Regions from separate parts of the Nonomuraea rubra genome, predicted to be linked through region 2. Evidence: riboswitches for the same ligand, from Rfam matches in the RefSeq annotation. Region 2 holds a riboswitch; the other holds the start of a gene.
The links. Region 2 has a riboswitch for cyclic di-AMP ahead of HD593_RS06540 (C40 family peptidase). Riboswitches for the same ligand answer to the same signal wherever they lie in the genome.
Positions count from the first base shown of each region.

Region 1: it holds a riboswitch for cyclic di-AMP, as region 2 does, so the genes downstream of both, HD593_RS65010 (hypothetical protein) here and HD593_RS06540 (C40 family peptidase) in region 2, are expected to answer to the same signal.

Region 1 covers NZ_JACHMI010000001.1:1,621,414-1,627,133, reverse strand. The annotation lists gene HD593_RS07620 (NAD(P)-dependent oxidoreductase) at 1-25, opposite strand, end outside; gene HD593_RS07615 (winged helix-turn-helix transcriptional regulator) at 80-430, shown strand; gene HD593_RS07610 (roadblock/LC7 domain-containing protein) at 568-942, shown strand; gene HD593_RS07605 (hypothetical protein) at 946-1,776, shown strand; gene HD593_RS07600 (roadblock/LC7 domain-containing protein) at 1,806-2,180, shown strand; gene HD593_RS07595 (hypothetical protein) at 2,198-2,569, shown strand; gene HD593_RS07590 (alpha/beta fold hydrolase) at 2,620-3,465, opposite strand; gene HD593_RS65010 (hypothetical protein) at 3,523-4,245, opposite strand; cyclic di-AMP (ydaO/yuaA leader) riboswitch at 4,431-4,566, opposite strand; gene HD593_RS07580 (DUF5302 domain-containing protein) at 4,730-4,930, opposite strand; gene HD593_RS07575 (class I SAM-dependent methyltransferase) at 4,999-5,571, opposite strand; gene HD593_RS07570 (rod shape-determining protein) at 5,651-5,720, shown strand, end outside.
Region 2 covers NZ_JACHMI010000001.1:1,410,250-1,424,396, forward strand. The annotation lists gene HD593_RS06520 (hypothetical protein) at 1-247, opposite strand, end outside; gene serA (phosphoglycerate dehydrogenase) at 578-2,167, shown strand; gene HD593_RS06530 (class I SAM-dependent methyltransferase) at 2,583-3,398, opposite strand; gene HD593_RS06535 (SSI family serine proteinase inhibitor) at 3,499-3,879, shown strand; gene HD593_RS06540 (C40 family peptidase) at 3,939-4,343, opposite strand; gene HD593_RS06545 (hypothetical protein) at 4,342-4,611, shown strand; cyclic di-AMP (ydaO/yuaA leader) riboswitch at 4,578-4,723, opposite strand; gene HD593_RS06550 (3-isopropylmalate dehydrogenase) at 4,822-5,859, shown strand; gene HD593_RS06555 (branched-chain amino acid aminotransferase) at 6,085-7,182, shown strand; gene HD593_RS06560 (Uma2 family endonuclease) at 7,214-7,753, opposite strand; gene HD593_RS06565 (O-methyltransferase) at 7,828-8,472, opposite strand; gene HD593_RS06570 (DsbA family protein) at 8,532-9,179, shown strand; gene cimA (citramalate synthase) at 9,386-10,963, shown strand; gene HD593_RS06580 (heparinase II/III family protein) at 10,979-12,610, opposite strand; gene HD593_RS63255 (HD domain-containing protein) at 12,724-13,320, shown strand; gene HD593_RS06590 (antibiotic biosynthesis monooxygenase family protein) at 13,337-13,702, opposite strand; gene HD593_RS06595 (hypothetical protein) at 13,720-14,147, opposite strand, start outside.

The sequences.
Region 1 (5,720 bases), 210 kb from region 2:
TCGCGCCGAACAGAAGGATCTTCATGCCGGCCACAGTATCCAACGGATACTGGTTACTTCATCGTGCTATAAGTACCTTATGGATACCGGTGATGTCTTCGACCCTAATTGCCCGACCAGGGTGGTCCTGGATCGGATCGGGGACAAATGGTCGGCACTGGTGCTGCTCTGCCTCGACGGCGGGCCCATGCGCTTCACCCGGCTCAGGACGCGGATCGGCGGGGTCACGCCCAAGGTGCTGACGCAGACGTTGCGCGCCATGGAGCAGGACGGGCTGGTGACGCGGGAGGTGTTCGCCGAGGTGCCGCCGCGGGTCGAGTACGCGCTGACGGACCTCGGGCGCTCGCTGCACGGGCCGATCTCCGTGGTGGCCGACTGGGCCGAGCGAAATGTCGCCGAGATCATGCGCTGCCGCGAGAAATTCTCATAAATCGTACGTTTTTCCGTACCAGTGGTGTTTTTCTACTCCGCGGCCGTATAAAACCTCCACACCTGTGACCGCCCGTCACGTGGACTCATCCCCGTCGCCCTACGCTGTCTGCGTTCCACCACGGTGAGGGAGGTCACGTGCTGGGAATCGACGGCTGCCTGGCGGAGGTCATGTCCATCCCGGGCGCGCTGGACGCCATGCTGGTGGACCACACGAGCGGCATGGCGGTGGCCTTCAGCACGGCCGTGGGCGTGGACGCCGACCGGTCGGCCGCCGCGCTGACCGAGGCCCTGCGCGCCACCACCGACGGCCTGGCCCGCACCTGCCCGGGCGACGTCGTCCGCATCGACGACATGCTCGTCACCACGGACAAGGGTCACCATCTGCTCCGGCTGCTGGAGACGGTGTTCGAGGGGCCGCTGGTCATCTACGTACGCCTTGACCTGGAACGATCCAACCTCGCCCTGGCCAGGCACCGCCTGCGCACCATCTCCAGCCGGCTCACGGCGTGACCCATGGCCAACAAGCTCGACACACTCCTGGCCGGGCTCGCCCGCGAGCGCTCCACGGGCGCGCTGCAGGTGGGCAGGAGCGGCACGATCTTCCTCTCGGACGGGCGCGTGACGTACATGGAGTGCGCCCAGACCCCCAGCGTGGAGCGGCTGCTCGCGGCCAGGGGGCTGATGAGCGAGGCGGCGCTGCGGCGGCTGCAGGCCGACGGCGGCTGCGAGCGACTGCTCGCCGAGGGGCCGCTCACGCCGGGCGAGCTGCAGTACGCGGTGCTCGGCGGGGTCCTGGACGCGGCCTTCTTCCTGCTGCCGGCCGGTGGGGCACGCCCCAAGTTCCGCCCGGGCGAGCGGCACTGGCTGGGCGGGCAGTGGTTCTTCGACGTGCCGGGACTGGTGCGGGAGTGCGCGCGGCGGCGGGCGCAGCTCGCCCGGATCTGGCCCTCCGCCGACGTGGACACCCTCCCGGTACGGCCGCTGCCGCGGCTGCCCGGCCACGGGGTGACGCTGAGCCGCGTCCAGTGGGAGGTCATCGTCAGGGCAGACCAGAAGGCGACCCCGCTGGAGCTGGCCAAGCAGATCGGCCGGCCGGCGTACCCGGTGCTGCTGGCGGTGCGCCGGCTGGCCGCCTCGGGGCTGCTCGCCGCACCCGACCTGCCGCAGCGGCGGGAGCACGGCGAGCGCGCGCCGCACGACCTGCCACAACGGCGGAAGCCCGGCGGGCGTCCGCCGCACGACCCGCTGGCGCCGGCCCAGCCGCTGGGCCCGCCCATGACGGGCGACCCCACCGATCTGGCGCTGCTGATGCGGCTGAAGAAGGCGCTCGAGGAGCTGTCGTGAGGTTCCCCTCACTCAGGAGGAGGCCACCTGTGGAGCTACGGCAAGAGGTTCTGGAGGAGATGGCGCTCCTGCGTGAGCGCACCCCGGACGTCCAGGGCAGCGTCGCCTGCACCGTGGACGGCCTGCAACTCGCCTGCGACCTGCCCGGGGAGCAGGGCGAGCAGGCGGCGGCGCTGGCGGCGGCGCTGCTCGCGATGAGCAGGCGGATGCTGGCCATCACCGGCCACGGGACGCTGGAGGAGACGCTCGTCTCCGGCACCGCCGGTTTCACGGCCTTCTACGCCGCCGGCCCCACCATCGTCCTCACGGTCCTGGCCGGACCCGGCGCGAACGTCGGGCTGCTGCGGCTGGAGGGCAGGAAGACGGCTGCCGCGCTGGCCGCCGTCTCGGCACGCAAGCACTGATGACAAGGAGGAAGACCATGGCCGGCATGGACGTGTCACTCAAGGAGATGATGAGCATCGACGGCTCCATCGGAGCCGCGATCGTCGATCACGGCAGCGGCATGGCGCTCGGCGCCCTCGGCGGCTCCAAGGACCTGGACCTGCAGATCGCCGCGGCCGGCAACACCGAGGTGGTCAAGGCCAAGCTGCGCACGATGGACTCGCTGGGCCTCAAGGACAACATCGAGGACATCCTGATCACGCTGAGCGGCCAGTACCACATCATCCGCCCGATCACCGGGCGCGGCGGCAAGGGCCTGTTCCTGTATCTGGCGCTCGACCGCAACCGCGCCAACCTGGCGCTGGCCCGCCACCAGCTCCGGGGCATCGAGGAGAAGCTGGAGGTCTGACGCGCGTTCCGGTGGCCCGGCCCCACCATGGGGCGGGGCCACCGGCGGCGTCAGGCGGAGGTCAGCTTGGTGATCTCGGCGACGAAGGCCGGCCAGAGCTCGCGCGGCAGGTCGTGGCCCATCCCCGGGTACGTCACCAGCCGCGCCCCCGGGATGGCCGCGGCCGTGGCCCGGCCGCCCACCACCGGGATGAGCGGGTCCGCCTCCCCGTGCAGCACCAGCGTGGGCACCTTGACCTGGCCGAGCAGCTCCGTACGGTCGCCCGACGCCATGATCGCGGCGAGCTGCCTGGCCGTGCCCGCCGGGTCGAAGCAGCGGTCGTAGGCCAGCCCGGCCATCGCCTTGATCCTGTCCTGGTCCAGCTCGTACCCCGGCGAGCCGATGGTGGACCAGGTCAGCACCGCCTGCTCCAGCACCGCCTCGCGGCTCTCGGCCGGCCGGCCCATCAGGATCGCGGCGGCGGCCTGCGTGGGCGGGGCCACGGAGGGGCCAGGCGTGGACATGACGGAGGTCAGCGTCAGCACCCGGGCGGGGTGCCTGATGGCCAGCGTCTGGGCGACCATGCCGCCCATCGAGGCTCCCACGACGTGCGCCGCCGGCCAGCCGAGCACGTCCATGAGGGCCGCGGTGTCGTCGGCCAGGTCGTCCAGCAGGTACGGCGGCGCGGCACCCCTCGCGGGCACGCCGTGCTCGTGGAAGTGCGTGGACAGGCCCGCGTCGCGGTTGTCGAACCGTACGACGTGGTGTCCCTGCTCCGCCAGGAGCTCGCAGAGCCCCTCGTCCCACTGGATGAGCTGGGCGCCGAGCCCCATGATGAGGAGCAGCGGGCGCCCGTCGGGTGAGCCGAAGCTCTCGTAGGCGATGTCGATGCCGTTCGCGGCTGCGCGGGTGGTCACGACGACCAGAATGACATTCTGGTGCTCGCTACGTAAAGAGCGGCTCGATGCTCGGGGTCAGCGTACGAGGAGCATGCGCAGGCGCTCGCCGCCGAGCAGCACGCCGCCGCCCGCGATGGCCAGCGCGCCGGCCGCCAGCAGCGTGCCGCCGGCCGTGCCCGACTCCTGCTGCTCGCCCGCGGGGGTGTCGGGGAGGCTGCCGCCGGCGGAGGTGTCCTCCTCGGCCTGCGGCGGGGTCGCCGGGTTCCTGTCACGTTCGGCCCAGGCGCCGGTCGAGAACGGCACCGGGTAGTTCTTCTTGCCCACGCCGTCACCCCACTTGGTGATGACGTAGTCGACCTCGATGTGGCCCTGGCCGCCGATGCCGTCCACGCCCAGCGTGGAGGAGTTGAACTCGCCGCCGGTCAGCTCGGCGAACGTCTTGGCGTCGAGGTCCAGCATGATGCCGCGGTTGGAGGGCGTGCCCGGCCCGCGGTCACCCACGAAGAAGGGCATCTTCTTGCCCTTGTAGACCACGTAACCCTCGGTCAGCAGCGGCCAGCTCGGGCTGGCGGCCAGCCCCTTCTGCATCGGCTTGCCACTGGCCGGCAGGCCCGTGTCGCCGGCGCGGCCGGAGGCGTCGTCCCAGAAGTACGAGGCTGTGGTCGAGCCCTTGAGCAGGATCTTCTCACCGGTGTCGGTGTCGGTGTCAGCGTGGGCGGCGGTGGTGGCGATGCTCAGCGCGCAGGTGGTGGAGGCGGTCAGCACGGCGAGGGAGCGCAGGCCAAAACGGGCAGACATGAAACAGCAAACCCTTCACTGGGGGACAGGGAGGTTGCACTCAGGGGATGAGGGCGCAGCGGGGCAGAGCGCCGCGAGGGTCGCTACGCGGAGCGCAAGATACGAGCCTTTGGGGAAGGGGGCCGCTCAGCGGGCGGCCGTCAAGACGCGGTCCGGGGGTACGACGCGCTGATGCATGGGGTAAGTTGTCCTCTCCATCACGCCTACCGGGTTAGCTGACGGGTTCGGGCGGTGGAGTTGCCCTACCGGCACGTGCCGGATTCACCCCAACGGAGGTGGTTCCCCGGTTCCCGATCGCTCGGGATTCGGCGCCAACCGGCCGTCCTTCTGGGGTAAGGACCGGGTAACCGGCTGGTAATGGCGATTACAGTAGCCACGGAAACGGACATCTGCAAACAATTCTTCATGAATCGGGCGAAAGATCTACCTCCCCGGGCAAAGTAAAAGGGGGCACGGCATGCCGTACCCCCGCGGAATTCCAGCCTCAGCCGCCGCTCTTGCGCCTGAACGATCTTTTACTCGCAGCCGGACCGTGCGCCCCGTGGATCTTGGATGGGTCGCCGCCCCTGCCACCCGCGCCCGAGCCCGCGTGCTGGTTGCGCTTGCGCTCCAGCGCCTCGCGGAACTTGCGCTTCAGCTCGTCCTCGGGAGTTTCGCTGACTTCCGGCTCCGGTGTATCCGCCATGAGGACCTCCATGGTGTTGGGGACAGTTCACAGCTTCGCACGGCCCCGCTTATGACGCGAAACCGGGCTCACTGTGAAGTGAACGACAGCAAGCGGAACACCGGGTCGGGACCGCCCGGACGGCCCTGCCCGTGGCCGACGAACCGCGACTCCCCGGCCGGCCGCAGCCCGTGCCCGGCCAGCTCGGCGACGACGAGCTCGGGCCGGTCGGCGGACTCCCCGGCGCCCGCGTGCCCGTGCGCGGCCCGCTTGTCAACGGTCGTGACGAACACTCCCCCCGGACGCAGCACGCGGGCGGCCTCGGCGAGCACCGGGCGGGCGTCGTCGAGCAGGTGCAGCAGCCAGATCGTGGTGACCGCGTCCACCGAACGGTCGCGTATCGGAAGCCTGCGCCCGTCGCCCAGCACCACGCGCACCCGCCCCGCGGCGATCCGCGCCATCCCGGCGGAGGCGTCCACGCCGAGCACCCGCAGGCCGTGACCGGCCAGCTCCCTGGTGACCAGGCCCGTGCCGCAGGCGAGGTCGAGCAGCGTGCCGGACGCGGGCACCAGGTCGAGAACGGCCCGCGCCGCCGCCTCCGCCCGCGGAAGCCCGCCGCGGGTCTCGTCGTAACGTCCGGCTTCGAGGTCGTAGTCGAGCACAGTCCCAGTAGTAACAGGTAAAGGGGATCCGTTCCGTTCGTGGTGTTGGGTTGGGACGGATCAGGAAACCAATTCCGCGATGAGACTCCTCGGTCGTGACCTGGCAATGGATCTGGGAGCGGCGAGCACGCGCATCTACGTCAAGCGCA
Region 2 (14,147 bases):
TCGTGGTCATGAAGTGCTGGAGATCGTCGATGGGCACGGCCGCGGCGGCTGGTCCGGCCGCGTCGATGACGATCTCGCGCACCCCGGTGACGCGCTGGATGTCCAGGATGGTGTCGGCGTCGCAGGCCGACAGGGAATGGCTGCCCCGGTGTCTGGCATAGGTCGCAGGGCTGGTGTACCCGAGCAGAACCCGGTCACCCGCCTGTGTCGTCCCCAGGACGACGGAACGATCTGGTCGCACTGCCACCAGGACTCCACCGTCGGCAAGAGCGCCCAGCAGGCGATGGGGCGTGCCATGCTGTGCGAGCACGTCGGCAAGCGCAGGATTCCCGATGCTCATATGACGAACCATAGGTAGTCGGCCACGGCTTATCAGGCTAATGGCGAATAAATCTCCCGATCAAGACAAAGATGTGCGCGGAGTGGATGAGTTTGCGGCCGGCTGGGTACGCCGGAACCCGTCTCACATGCTGGCCCCTCGTGAATGCGTTCACAAGCTGCGGATACACTCGGTGGGACCGCTGGGGGGTTCCGTGGACGGTGACCCCCCTCCGCCGTGCCTTAAGGATGCACAGACGTGAACAAGCCCGTCGTTCTGGTCGCAGAGGAGCTGTCCGAGGCTGGCCTCGCCGTACTCGGTGCTGATTTCGAGGTCCGCCACACCGACGGCGCCGACCGTTCCCAGTTCCTGCCCGCTCTCGCCGACGTGGACGCGCTCATCGTGCGCTCCGCCACCCAGGTCGACGCCGAGGCCATCGCCGCGGCCCCGAAGCTGCGCGTGGTCGCCCGCGCCGGCGTCGGGCTCGACAACGTCGACGTCGATGCGGCCACCAAGGCGGGTGTCATGGTCGTGAACGCCCCGACCTCCAACATCACCAGCGCCGCCGAGCAGACGATCGCCCTCATCCTGGCCAGCGCGCGCAACACGGCCCAGGCTCACGCCGCGCTGAAGAACGGTGAGTGGAAGCGCTCGAAGTACACCGGCGTCGAGCTCGACGAGAAGGTCATCGGCATCCTCGGCCTGGGCAAGATCGGCCAGCTCGTGGCGCAGCGCCTGCAGCCCTTCGGCGTCGAGCTGATCGCCTACGACCCCTACCTGCCGCCGGCCCGCGCCGCGCAGATGGGCGTCAAGCTGCTCAGCCTCGAAGAGGTGCTCAAGCAGGCCGACTTCCTCACCGTGCACCTGCCCAAGTCCAAGGAGACGATCGGGCTCATCGGTGACAAGGAGCTGCACCAGGTCAAGCCGAGCGTCCGCATCGTCAACGTGGCCCGAGGCGGCATCGTGGACGAGAGCGCGCTCTACTCGGCGATCAAGGAGGGCCGGGTCGCGGGAGCCGGCCTGGACGTCTTCTCCAAGGAGCCGTGCACCGACAGCCCGCTGTTCGAGCTGGACCAGGTCGTCGTCACGCCGCACCTCGGCGCCTCCACGCACGAGGCCCAGGAGAAGGCAGGCACCCAGGTCGCGCGGAGCGTGAAGCTGGCGCTGGCGGGCGAGTTCGTGCCGGACGCGGTCAACGTCCAGGGCGGCGCCGTGGCCGAGGACGTCAAGCCGGGCCTGCCGCTGGCCGAGAAGCTGGGCCGCGTCTTCACCGCGCTGGCCGGCGAGGTGGCCACCAAGCTCGACGTCGAGGTGCGCGGCGAGATCGCCGCCCAGGACGTCCGGGTGGTCGAGCTGGCCGCGCTCAAGGGCGTCTTCGCCGACGTGGTCGAGGAGCAGGTCACCTACGTCAACGCGCCGCTGCTGGCCAAGGACCGCGGCATCACCGTCGAGCTGGTCACCAGCTCCGAGAGCCCCGACTGGCGCAACGTGGTGACCGTGCGCGGCGTGCTCGCCGACGGCCGCACCGTGTCGGTCTCCGGCACGCTCTCCGGCCCCCGCCAGATCACCAAGATCGTCGAGGTCAACGGCTACGAGATGGAGATCGAGCCGACGGCCCACCTGTGCTTCTACACCTACACCGACCGCCCCGGCATCGTCGGCGTGGTGGGCAGGCTGCTCGGCGAGCACAGCATCAACATCGCCTCGATGCAGGTGGCCCGTGACGTCAAGGGCGGCAAGGCGCTGATCGCCCTGACCGTCGACTCCGCCATCCCCGCCGAGGTCGTCGAGCAGATCGGGTCCGAGATCGGCGCCGAGAGCGGCCGCTCGGTGGACCTGGAGGACTGACACTCCGCGTACGCCTGAAGGGCCGTCACCCGTCCGGGTGGCGGCCCTTCTTGTCTCAGCATGCAAGATACTAGGACTTCCGAGCAGATCCTCGGGTACTGTGGCTGCTAATGCGCCAGGTGTTCGTACTCATTGCCTGCCGCGGCGGGGCCTGTTAGGGCAGGTCGACGACCCGCCGCGGTGAGCGGCGTTGTGTCGGCCAGTAAGTCCCATTCGTCCGGTCCGTGACCCGGGCCACGAGATCAGGCCCGGTCGGATTCGCGACCGGAGTCCGGCTTCCCACTGGAACACGTCCGCGAAATGAGCTGAGTCACATGTACGACATGTACGCCTGGAACCGCACCGAAGAGCAGCAGGACGAGGCCGCCGAGGCCCTGCAGACCGCGCTGGACCGCCGCGACAACGGCGGCGCCCCTCAGAACTCCAGCCGGTAGAACACGGCCGTCCGCCTCATGGCGGGCACCAGCTTGACGATCGAGGCCACCATCCGGTGCACGGCCGACAGACGGTCGAACCCGTCGAGGTCGAACGCGCTCACCGCCTCCAGCACGCGCAGCCCCGGATGGACGGCCGGCAGTGCGGCGGGGCCGTCGATCGCCCAGTGCATCGTGGCCCCCGCCTTCTGCACGGGTTTGTTGAGCCGCTGGAGCCGCAGCCCGAGCGGGCTCAGGGCGTCGAAGACGAACCCGCCGCCCGGGAAGCGGTCCACGATCGCCCGCAGCAGTGCGGGCCCCCCGCTCGCGTCGAGGTAGTAGAGCAGGCCCTCCGCGACGACCAGTGCGGGAGCGTCCGCGGGCACCCGCTCCAGCCAGCCGAGGTCGGTGACCGAGGTGCCGATCAGGTCGTGGCCCGGCCGCTCGGGGAACAGCCGCCGGCGCAGCTCGACGACCTCCGGGTAGTCCACGTCGTACCAGCGTGCCTCCGGTGGCGGGTCCATGCGGTAGACGCGAGTGTCCAGGCCGCAGCCCAGGTGCAGCACGGTCGCCCCCGGATGGGCGCCGAGGAACTCGCCCGCCCACCTGTCGATGAAGCGGGCCCGCAGGGCCACGGCCCTGGCCATCCTGGCGTCCAGCCCGGTCGTGCGGAAATCGTGGTCGATCCGCTCGATCGTCTCCGCCGCCATCCGGTCGCCGAGAATCGGGTGCGGGGAGTTCGCGTCGAGCGCTCTGCCGTACAGGGTGGCGAGGAGGGTCGCCTTCTCCTCGGTCAGATGCACCTTCTCGGATGGCATATCCGACACGCTACGCCGGTGGTACGAACACCTGCCCTTTCGGATACGGAGAGTGTTGGTAACGTCGCTCTGCGTATTCATCCAAGCAGGAGGTTCCCCCATGCGCGCTGTGATCCGTCGTGCCGCGACCATCGCCCTGCCCGCTCTGACCACGGCGGCGCTGCTCGCCGCCCCCGCCCAGGCGCAGGAGTCCTACCTGCGCATCACCACCTACCACGGTGGCGACACCGCGCAGTGGTTCCTGACCTGCCGTCCGGACGGCGGCATCCATCCCGATCCGGTCGCCGCCTGCGACAGGCTGGACGAGATCGGCGGCGACCTGGACCAGATCAGGTTCCGGCCGGACGTGCCCTGCCCGAGGATCTTCGACCCGGTGCACGTCGAGATCTCCGGCGACTACCGGGGCGAGCCGAAGGACTTCGCCGAGGACTACCCGAACCCGTGCTTCGTGGCACAGCTCGCCGCCCCGATCGTGCCCTGACGGCCCGCTGAGGAGGGACGGGCGGCCCCGCGGGGGAAAGCGGGGCCGCCCTGGCTTCTTCAGAGGGTGGCGGTCAGATTGGCGGAGATGGGCTCGCGGCGCTGTTCGAGCTGCTTCTCCCACTGGCGTACGCCCTTGGGGTCCGGCCGGACGGCGCCGACGAAGGCCTGCCTGCGCCAGTCGGACAGCTTCTCCTCCTTCACCACGTCGCCCGAGTGCGGCGCGTGCACCATGTAACCGGGCTTGGAGATCATCCCGACATGGCCCAGGTTGCTGAAGAACACCAGGTCGCCGGGCTCTAGATCGTTCCAGGAGATCTTCCTGGAGAAGGCCCCGTACTGTTCGCGGGCGGTTCGCGGCAGGTCGATGCCCGCCTTCTCGTACGCCCTGAGCATGAGCCCCGAGCAGTCGTACCCTCGATCGCTGGTTCCGCCCCAGACGTACGGGATGCCGCGTTTGTTCATGGCGAAGTTGAGAGCGATCTTCCAGGCGGGCCTGGGTGCCTGGGCCAGTCTGATGCGCCGGATCTCGGCGCCGGTGAGGGTGGTGGTGTCCGTGTCGGTGACGGACCGGGTGGCGACGTCGTCGCCGGTGGCGGCGGGGGTGGCCCGGGCGGCGGTGGCGGCCTGGGCGGCGGGGGTGGCCAGGATGAGTCCGGCAGAAGCCGCTGCCAGGACGATGGCGATGCGAGACAGGGGACTGTCCTTCCATGCGGCCGACCGGGTTAGCTGACGGGCTCGGGCCTGGAAGACAGCCCTACGGCGATGACCGCCGATTCGCCCCTGGGGGGAAAGTGGGTCCCCGGCTCCACGCAGCGGCTGCGTGGATTAGGCTCGACGGACTCTAACGAAACGGTCAAAAGGTCGCAATCCCCCCAAACCGGACGTCCGGAAAATGAGATGGTGTGTTCGTCAGACGAGACGAGCCGGTATGGTTGCCGTCATGGAGTCGCGTAACATCCGCCTGGCCGTCATCCCTGGGGATGGCATCGGCACCGAGGTCGTCGCCGAAGGGCTCAAGGTCCTGGAGGCAGTGGGCACGAAGATCGAGCCCACGCACTACGACCTGGGAGCCGCACGCTACCACCGTACCGGCGAGACGCTCCCCGACTCGGTGCTCGACGAGCTGCGCGGCTACGACGCGATCCTGCTCGGCGCCATCGGCGACCCGAGCGTGCCGCCCGGCATCCTGGAGCGCGACCTCCTGCTGCGGCTCCGCTTCGCCTTCGACCACTACGTCAACCTGCGGCCGGTGAAGCTGTTCCCCGGCGTGGCCACCCCGCTGGCCGGCACGCCGACGGAGAACATCGACATGATCGTCGTGCGGGAGGGCACCGAGGGCCTCTACGCCGGCACGGGCGGCGTCATGCGGCGCGGCACGCCGCACGAGATCGCCACCCAGGAGTCGCTCAACACCGCCCACGGCGTCGAGCGCGTGGTGCGTTACGCGTTCGAGAAGGCCAGGTCCCGCCCGCGCAGGAAGCTGACCCTCGTCCACAAGACGAACGTGCTCACCTTCGCCGGCGACCTGTGGCAGCGCACGGTCAACCGGGTGGCCGAGGAGTACCCCGAGGTCACCACCGACTACTGCCACATCGACGCGGCCTCGATGTTCTTCGTCACCCAGCCCGAGCGCTTCGACGTGGTCGTCACCGACAACCTGTTCGGCGACATCATCACCGACCTCGGCGCGGCCATCGCCGGCGGCATCGGCCTGGCCGCCAGCGGCAACATCAACCCCGAGGGTGCGGCGCCCAGCATGTTCGAGCCGGTGCACGGCAGCGCCCCCGACATCGCCGGCCAGGGCAAGGCCGACCCCACCGCGACCATCCTGTCGGTCTCCATGCTCCTCGACCACCTCGGCCTGCACGACGAGGCCGCCAGGGTCGAGCAGGCGGTCGCCGCCGACATCGCCGAGCGTGGCGCCGGCCGCGGCACCAGCGAGATCGGTGACGACATCACCGCGCGAGTATCCGGCTAGGACCGCCTAGCCCCGTACGCGCCTGGCGGTCCGAAAGGACCGCCAGGCGCGTTTTCGTGTACCCAGGTCGCGGCGGTAACCGGGTCTAACCGCCCATCAACCGCTTGCCATCCCATATAGCGAGACAATAGGAAGTACGGACCGCCCTCGCGAGCGTGACAGCTCCCGGAGGGGTGACCGGGTTCCGGTAGATTTCGGTAGACCGTAGAGAGAAGGACCGCCGTCATGACCATCGCTCAGAAGCTCAGCTTCGACGTGCAGCTATCCGACCACGCTCGCACCGCAGCCGAGCGGGAGCAGGTACTGGCGAACCCGGGATTCGGGCAGACGTTCACCGATCACATGATCTCGATCGACTACACCGAGGGCGAGGGCTGGCACGACGCCAGGCTCATGCCGTACGGTCCGCTCTCGCTCGACCCCGCCACCTCGGTCTTCCACTACGCGCAGGAGCTGTTCGAGGGCCTGAAGGCCTACCGGCAGATCGGCGGCTCGATCGTCACCTTCCGCCCGTACGCCAACGCCGGCCGCTTCAACCGCTCGGCCGCGCGCATGGCCATGCCCGAGCTGCCGGAGGAGACGTTCGTCGAGTCGCTGGAGCTGCTCGTCCAGACCGACAAGGAGTGGGTGCCCACCACCGAGGGCCACAGCCTTTACCTGCGCCCCTTCATGATCGCCACCCAGGCGGGGCTCGGGGTCAACTACCCGTCGAAGACCTACAAGTACATGGTCATCGCCTCGCCGGCGGCCTCCTACTTCACCGGCGGCATCAAGCCCGTCTCCGTCTGGCTGTCCACCGAGTACACGCGCGCGGCCCCCGGCGGCACCGGCTTCGCCAAGTGCGGCGGCAACTACGCCGCCGCGTTCGTGGCGCAGCGGCAGGCGGTGGAGAACGGCTGCGACCAGGTCGTCTGGCTGGACGCGCAGGAGCACCGGTACGTCGAGGAGATGGGCGGGATGAACCTGTTCTTCGTTTTCGGCGACAAGCTCGTCACCCCCGCCCTCACCGGCACCCTGCTGCCCGGCATCACCCGGGAGTCGATCCTGGAGCTGGCCGGCGACCTGGGGCTGGAGACCGAGGAGCGGCTCATCACGGTGGACGAGTGGCAGGAGGCGAGCGCGTCCGGCGACCTCACCGAGGTGTTCGCGTGCGGCACCGCGGCCGTGGTCACGCCGGTCGGCACCGTCAAGGGCGCCGACCGCTCGTGGACCGTGGCCGACGGCACGCCGGGCCCGGTGACGATGCGGGTGCGCGAGGAGCTCGTCGGCATCCAGTACGGCGCCCGCCCCGACACCCACAACTGGATCCACAAGATCGGCTGAACCCGTTGGTGGTGAGCGCTCCGGGGAGGGCTCACCACCATTCCCCGGTATTCAGCGACAATTCCCACGGCGCCGGCAGGAACAGCGGCCCGTCGAGCGCCGCGACCGTTTCCCGGCCGTACGCGCGGCCCTCCGGCTCGCTGAAGAGCCGCACCGTCCGCTGTGCCGGATCCACCAGCAGATAAAGCGGCACCCCGGCCGGCGAGTAACTGCGCGGCTTGACGTAGTGGTCGTCGTAGGAACTGCCCGAAGAAACGATGTCGACGAGCAGCAGCGTCGAATCCCCGTGCACCGCGTAATCCTTGTGAAACCGCGGCGCGCGCGGCACCACCGTCAGGTCGGGCACGTACCGATCGGCCTGACGGCCCAGGTAGACGGTGATGTTCGGCCAGATCTGCCAGCCCCGCTCGACCGCCGGGGCGAGCAGCCCGCGCAGCACCCGGAAAAGGCAGGTGTTGTGCTGCCAGGTGCCCGCCTCGTTCACCACGATCCGGCCGCTCATCGTTTCCACCCGATATTCGGGGTGCAATTCACGCACGGTACGGAATCGCTCTTCGAGGGGCGCGGCCATGCACTCCGTCCTTTCTGGCGGCGGAGTGACCGAGCGTATGCCGGAACGGGGGTGTGAATACAGGGCGTGCGGCGCTAGTTCTTTCTGACGAGCATCATCCCGTCGGCCACGGGCAGGGTCACGACGGTCACCCGGGGATCCTCCATCACCAGGTCGTTGAACTGCCGCATCGCCACGGTCACCGGCTCGTCGTGCGCGGGATCGGCCACCCAGCCCCGGCGCAGCGTGTTGTCCACCAGGATCAGCCCGCCCGGCCGCAGCCGGTCCATCAGCAGCTCGTAGTAGACCGGGTAGTTGTGCTTGTCGGCGTCCAGGAAGGCCAGGTCGATCTGCTCGTCGAAGGTGGCGAGGGTGTCGGCGGCCGGCCCGATGGTGAGCGTCACGCTGTGGTCCAGGCCCGCCTCGTGCCAGTAGCGGCGGGCGATCGCCGTCCACTTCTCGCTCACGTCGAAGCAGTGCAACGTGCCGCCGGACAGCCCGCGCGCGATGCAGATGGACGAATATCCGGTGAACGTTCCCACCTCCACGGCCACCCGCGGCGCCATCAGCTGCGTGATCATCGTCAGCAGCCGGCCCTGGTCGAACGAGATCTGCATGGCCGCGTCCTCGCCCGCGACCTCGGCGGTCTCCCGCTCCAGGGCCGCGAGCAGGGCGTCGGGCGCGGTGGTGTGCTCGGATACGTACCGCGCGACGGCGGCGTCGAGGAGGTATGCCTTCATGCGGCCATTGTTTCCGTTTCAGGTAGGGTCTGCGCGATCAATGAGGTGAGAGTGGGCTGATGAAGAAGCGGTTGGTGGCGGTCGCGCTGGCGTGCGTGGCGATCGCCGTACTCGGGGTGCTGGCGTTCACCCAGGCGGGCGCGTCGTCGTCCGGCGAGGTGACCCTCACCCGGCAGGCGGACGGCTCGATGGTCCTGGCCGACCTGGGGGGCGACGCTCCCGTGCTGGACGTGTACGAGGACTTCGACTGTCCCGTCTGCAAGGACATGCACTCCAAGGTGGACGCCACGATCAGGAAACTCGCGCAGGAGGGCAAGGTCAAGGTCGTCTTCCACACCGTGACGATCTTCGGGGACGAGCCCATGCGCTCCAACTCCATCCGTGCCGCCGCGGCCGCCCGCTGCGTGCCGGCGGCGAACTGGCTGGCGTTCAGGGACGAGGTGTACGCCATGCAGCCCGCGCCGCACGGCACGGCCTCCGGGTTCACCGTCGAGGAGCTGGCCGGGGCCGCGCGCAAGGCGGGCGCGGCGGTCGACTCGTGCGTCACGTCGCAGACGTACGCCGAGGCGCACCTGGCGGAGACGGCCAAGATCCCGCTGCAGGGCACCCCGACCGTGGTGCTCGACGGGCAACTGCTGGGCAACGAGGCGTTCGACCCGGCCGCGCTGGAGCGCCTCATCACCGGAGGTGTCGGCGTGCAGGTGTGAGCTGCGGTGTCCCAGGTGGTGAGACCGGTGTGCCGAATGGTGAATGCGTATGGCAGACTGGGCGGCACCATGTTCTACGGTCTGCTCATTATCGGCAGGCGCGCTGGCTGACGCAGGGACACCGCCAGCGCGCAGACCTCTCACGTCCGTGAGGGGTCTTTTTGTTTTCCCGAACGCATCCGGACTTCCGCAGAGAAGAGAGACTCATGGCCGACGACCGCTTCCACGTCTACGACACGACGCTGCGTGACGGCGCACAACAGGAGGGGCTCAACCTCACCGTCGCCGACAAGCTCGCCGTCGCGCGGCACCTGGACGGTCTGGGCGTCGGTTTCATCGAAGGGGGCTGGCCGGGCGCCAACCCCAAGGACACAGAGTTCTTCAGGCGCGCTCGAACAGAGCTCGACCTGAAGCACGCGCGACTAGCCGCGTTCGGCGCGACCCGCCGGGCCGGTGTGCAGGCCGCCGACGACCCACTGGTGGCCGCCTTGCGCGAATCCGGCGCGCCGGTCGTGACCCTTGTCGCCAAGAGTCACGACCGGCACGTGGAGCTGGCCCTCCGCACGACTCTCCAGGAGAACCTCGCGATGATCCGCGACACGGTCTCTCATCTTCGTGCGGAGGGACAGCGAGTCTTCCTCGACGCCGAGCACTTCTTCGACGGCTACAAGTCCAACCCAGCCTACGCGCTGGAGGTCGTCAGGACCGCCGCCGAGGCCGGGGCCGACGTCATCGCCCTGTGCGACACCAACGGCGGCATGCTGCCCGACGAGCTCGCCGAGATCGTCCAGGACGCCGTACGCACCAGCGCCCGCGTCGGCATCCACTGCCACGACGACACCGGCTGCGCCGTGGCCAACACCCTGGCGGCCGTCAAGGCCGGCGCCACCCACGTCCAGGGCTGCGCCAACGGCTACGGCGAGCGCTCCGGCAACGCCAACCTCTTCACCGTCGTGGCCAACCTCCAGCTCAAGCGCGGCTACGACCTCGTGCCCCAGGAGTCGCTGGCCGAGATGACCCGCATCGCCCACGCGATCACCGAGGTCACCAACGTCACCCCCAACTCCCACGCGCCCTACGTCGGCATGTCCGCCTTCGCGCACAAGGCCGGGCTGCACGCCAGCGCCATCAAGGTCGACCCCAACCTCTACCAGCACATCGACCCCGCCCAGGTGGGCAACGACATGCGCATGCTCGTCTCCGACATGGCGGGCCGCGCGTCGGTGGAGCTCAAGGGCCGCGAGCTCGGCTACGAGCTGACCCCCGAGCACACCAAGTCGCTGGTCGAGCGGGTCAAGGACCTGGAGTCCAGGGGCTTCACCTTCGAGGCCGCCGACGCCTCGTTCGAGCTGCTGCTGCGCGACACCGTGCACGGGGAGCGCAGGCGCCACTTCGAGGTCGAGTCCTGGCGCGTGATCGTCGAGCGCACCAAGGGCGGCGAGCTGGTCAGCGAGGCCACGGTCAAGCTGCACGCCAAGGGCGAGCGCATCGTGGCCACCGGCGAGGGCAACGGCCCGGTCAACGCCCTCGACAAGGCCGTCCGCCAGGCGCTGGAGAAGCTCTACCCCGAGCTGGCCAAGCTGGAGCTGGTCGACTACAAGGTCCGCATCCTCGAAGGCACCCACGGCACCGGAGCCATCACCCGGGTGCTCATCACCTCCAGCGACGACACGGCCGAGTGGGCCACGGTCGGGGTGGCCGAGAACATCATCGACGCCTCCTGGCAGGCGCTGGAGCAGGCGGTCACGTACGGCCTGCTCCGCGCGGGCCGCGACTGCAACTAGCCCGGACCAGCCGGCTCAGATCAGCCCGGCGGAGAAGGACACGCCGTCCACGGTGACCTTCCCGCCGGAGCACGACACCTCGGGCGAGTCCGTCCCCGGCACGATCACCGTCAGCAGCGACGTCGCCGCCGGGGACACCACCACGTTCGTGGCCTGCTTCGACAGGTACGTGGGGGAGACCCAGCCCAGCTTGCCGCCCCGCTCCACCTTCTGCCCGCCGATCCTGTCGCACGACGAGAACTGCAGCAGGGTGACCTTGAACTTGCCGTCGCCCAGCACGACCTTGCCGCCTCCGCTGGAGACGACCTTGAGCGACGGCGCGAACCGCCAGATGTTCCTGACCTTCTTGCCGCCCGACGCCTTGTCCAGCACCGCCATCACGTCGTCACCGTGGTTGACCAGCACCGACCTGGTACGGCTGACCCCGTACGCCTTGTCGGTCACCTTGAACGCCTGCCGGCCCTTGCCGTACTCGGTCTCGACGAGCTTGCTGGCCGTCCTCGGCCGGAACTTCGCCCCCACCACGGTCGGTACGTTGTGCGCCTCGGGCGAGAGCGTCCAGTAGCGGTAGGAGCTCTTCTCGTAGGAGTGGAACCCGCCGTCCACCAGGATGTCGCGGCCCTCGGCGTAGTACGTCACGCCCAGGTGGTCCTCGTGGCCGTGGAACTTCATGCCGGGCCCGAACCTGATCGAGTAGTACGCCGACTCCGGCTTGCCCCAGGCGGTGCGGCCGAAGACGTAGCCGGCCCGGTACGCCTTGACCTCCTCCTTCGGCGTGCCCGTCTCCATCTTGGGCTCGGTCTCGGCGCTGCCGTCGCCGATGGGCACCATGTAGCCGTTGGGCATGGTCGAGTGGGCGATGAAGGTCTTCAGCGCCTCGGCCCGCTCGGAGATCGCGCCGGGCACCTTGCGGTCGCACGCCTTCATGTTCGTCATGGCGACCTGGAGGCGGCCGTACACGTAGACCGCGTACCTCGGCGCCTGCTCCATGAGCGCGCCCTGGGAGTCCACGTCCAGCTTCACCGTGCTCGTCAGGCGGCTGGAGGCCAGGTTCGCCCAGTCCTTGCGGCCGTACCTGCAGCCGATGCCCATGAGCGCGATGTCCTGGTCGATGCCGTGGTTGTGGCCCTTCTTGTACAGGCTCGGGTTCGACAGCAGCTTGGCGTGCGCGGCCAGGCTGTCCTTCAGCCAGCTCGCGTTCACGTGCCTGCTGAGGCAGAGCAGCGGCTGGGTGCGCAGCGAGACCGGGTGGTCCTTCCAGACGTACGGCTGGGTGCCCCTGGCGCCGTACTTGTTGTGCTCCACCCAGTCCTTGGTGATCTCGGTGGCGCGGTCCAGGTAGCGCTGCTCGCCGGTGTTCTCGTACTCGACGACGAGCGTGCCCATCCAGCGCAGCGACTGGAAGACGAACTCCCACGACCGGTTCTTGTACGGGCTGGCGTCCCAGTTGATGGTCTTGCCCAGCTTGTACGCGGGCAGCCCGACCAGCGAGATCTCACCTTTCATGACGTCCTCGGCCGTCGGCGTGCCGGGCAGCCAGTCGCCCTGGCACTCGGCGGTGCGCGTCACCTTGTCGGCCGCCTGCGCGGGCCCCGCGATGGCACCGGTGGCGAGCATGAGGGCAAGAGGGATCGCGAGGCGGCGCACGCCGGGTTCCTTTCGGGACAAAAAGGTGAAGGCGGGACATGCTTTCGGAATCTCGATCAACTGGTCAAGTTGAGTGCCCGATTCGTTAGCCGCCCGATGAGATGCTGGTGCCTGTGAGATACGACGACCTGGTGATCCCCGACACGCCCGCCGCCCGCGGCGCGCTGGAGGTGGCAGCCCAGTACCACACGCCTTCGCTGCTCAACCACTCGCTGCGCGCCTACCTGTGGGCCGCCGCCTACGCGCAGGACAACGGCATCGCCTTCGACGCGGAGCTGCTGTACGTCTCGGCCATGCTGCACGACATCGGGCTGGCGGCCGAGTTCGACAGCCACACGGTGCCGTACGAGGAGGCCGGCGGGCACGTCGCCTGGGCCTTCTGCGCCGGGGCCGGCTGGTCGCCCGAGCGCCGCGCCCGCGCCTGCGAAGTGATCATCCGGCACATGTGGGAGGAGGTGCCCCTGGAGGAGGACCCCGAGGGACACCTGCTGGAGCTGTCGACCGGCATGGACATCTCGGGCCGCCGCACGGACGAGATCCCCGCCGAGGTGCGGCGGGAGGTGCTGGAGCGGCACCCGCGGCTGGAGATCGCCAAGGAGTTCAGCGTCTGCATCGCCGACCAGGGCGCGCGCAAGCCGTCGAGCTTCGCGGCGCGGTTCGTGCGCAACGGCATCGTCGACCGTATCATCCGCAACCCGCTGGACGGCTGACCGGTCCTGCTCCTGGTCAGGCCTTGGGGCCGGTGCTCTCGGCGACCTCGAACGTCCACACCTCGGACCCCGTCGCCGCGGGCCCCTGCCCGTGCCCGTGACCCTGCTCGTGACCCTGCCCGTGACCCTGCCCTCCCTGAGCTGCCGCCTGGGCGTGGCCGCGCTGGAACGCCTGGCCCTGCTGCCACTTCTGGAAGTCCTCCTCCGAGCGCCAGCGCGTGTAGACGAGGTACCGCTCCGTGCCCTCCACCGGCCGCAGCAGCTCGAACCACTCGAACCCGTCGGCCGACTCCACCATCCCGGCGCGGTTGGAGAAGCGCCGTTCGAGCTCTTCCCGCATCTCGGCCGGCACGGTCAGCACGTTGATCTTCACGACGGACACCGGAGGAACCCCTCTCGTCAGCGCACGACTCGGTGCGGCGAAGGTGAGGGCTCCAGGCTAACGCGGGCCACCGCCGGCACCCGATCCCGGTCCAGCGCGTCCCGCACGTGCGGCAGCGCCACCGTCGAGAGGTGCCGGCTCAGCTCGCCCATGGGCACCGACTCGTCGGCGACCACGCGCAGCCGTACCTCGGGGCGCGGCCCCACCAGGTGCGCCGCGGCGTGGAACACGGCCGGGCTCGACTCCACGTCGGCGGCCACCGCGTGCGCCATCCCCGACTCCGACACCTCCGTGACCCCGGTCGGGCCGTCCTCGATGCGCAGCACGTGCCGCGCGTCCCTGCGCCCCTGCACCAGCAGCCACCGCAACGCCAGCACCGCCACGACCAGCGCGGCCAGCGCGATCAGCCACCAGATCCACGGGCTGGTCCGCGTGAAGAAGGTGA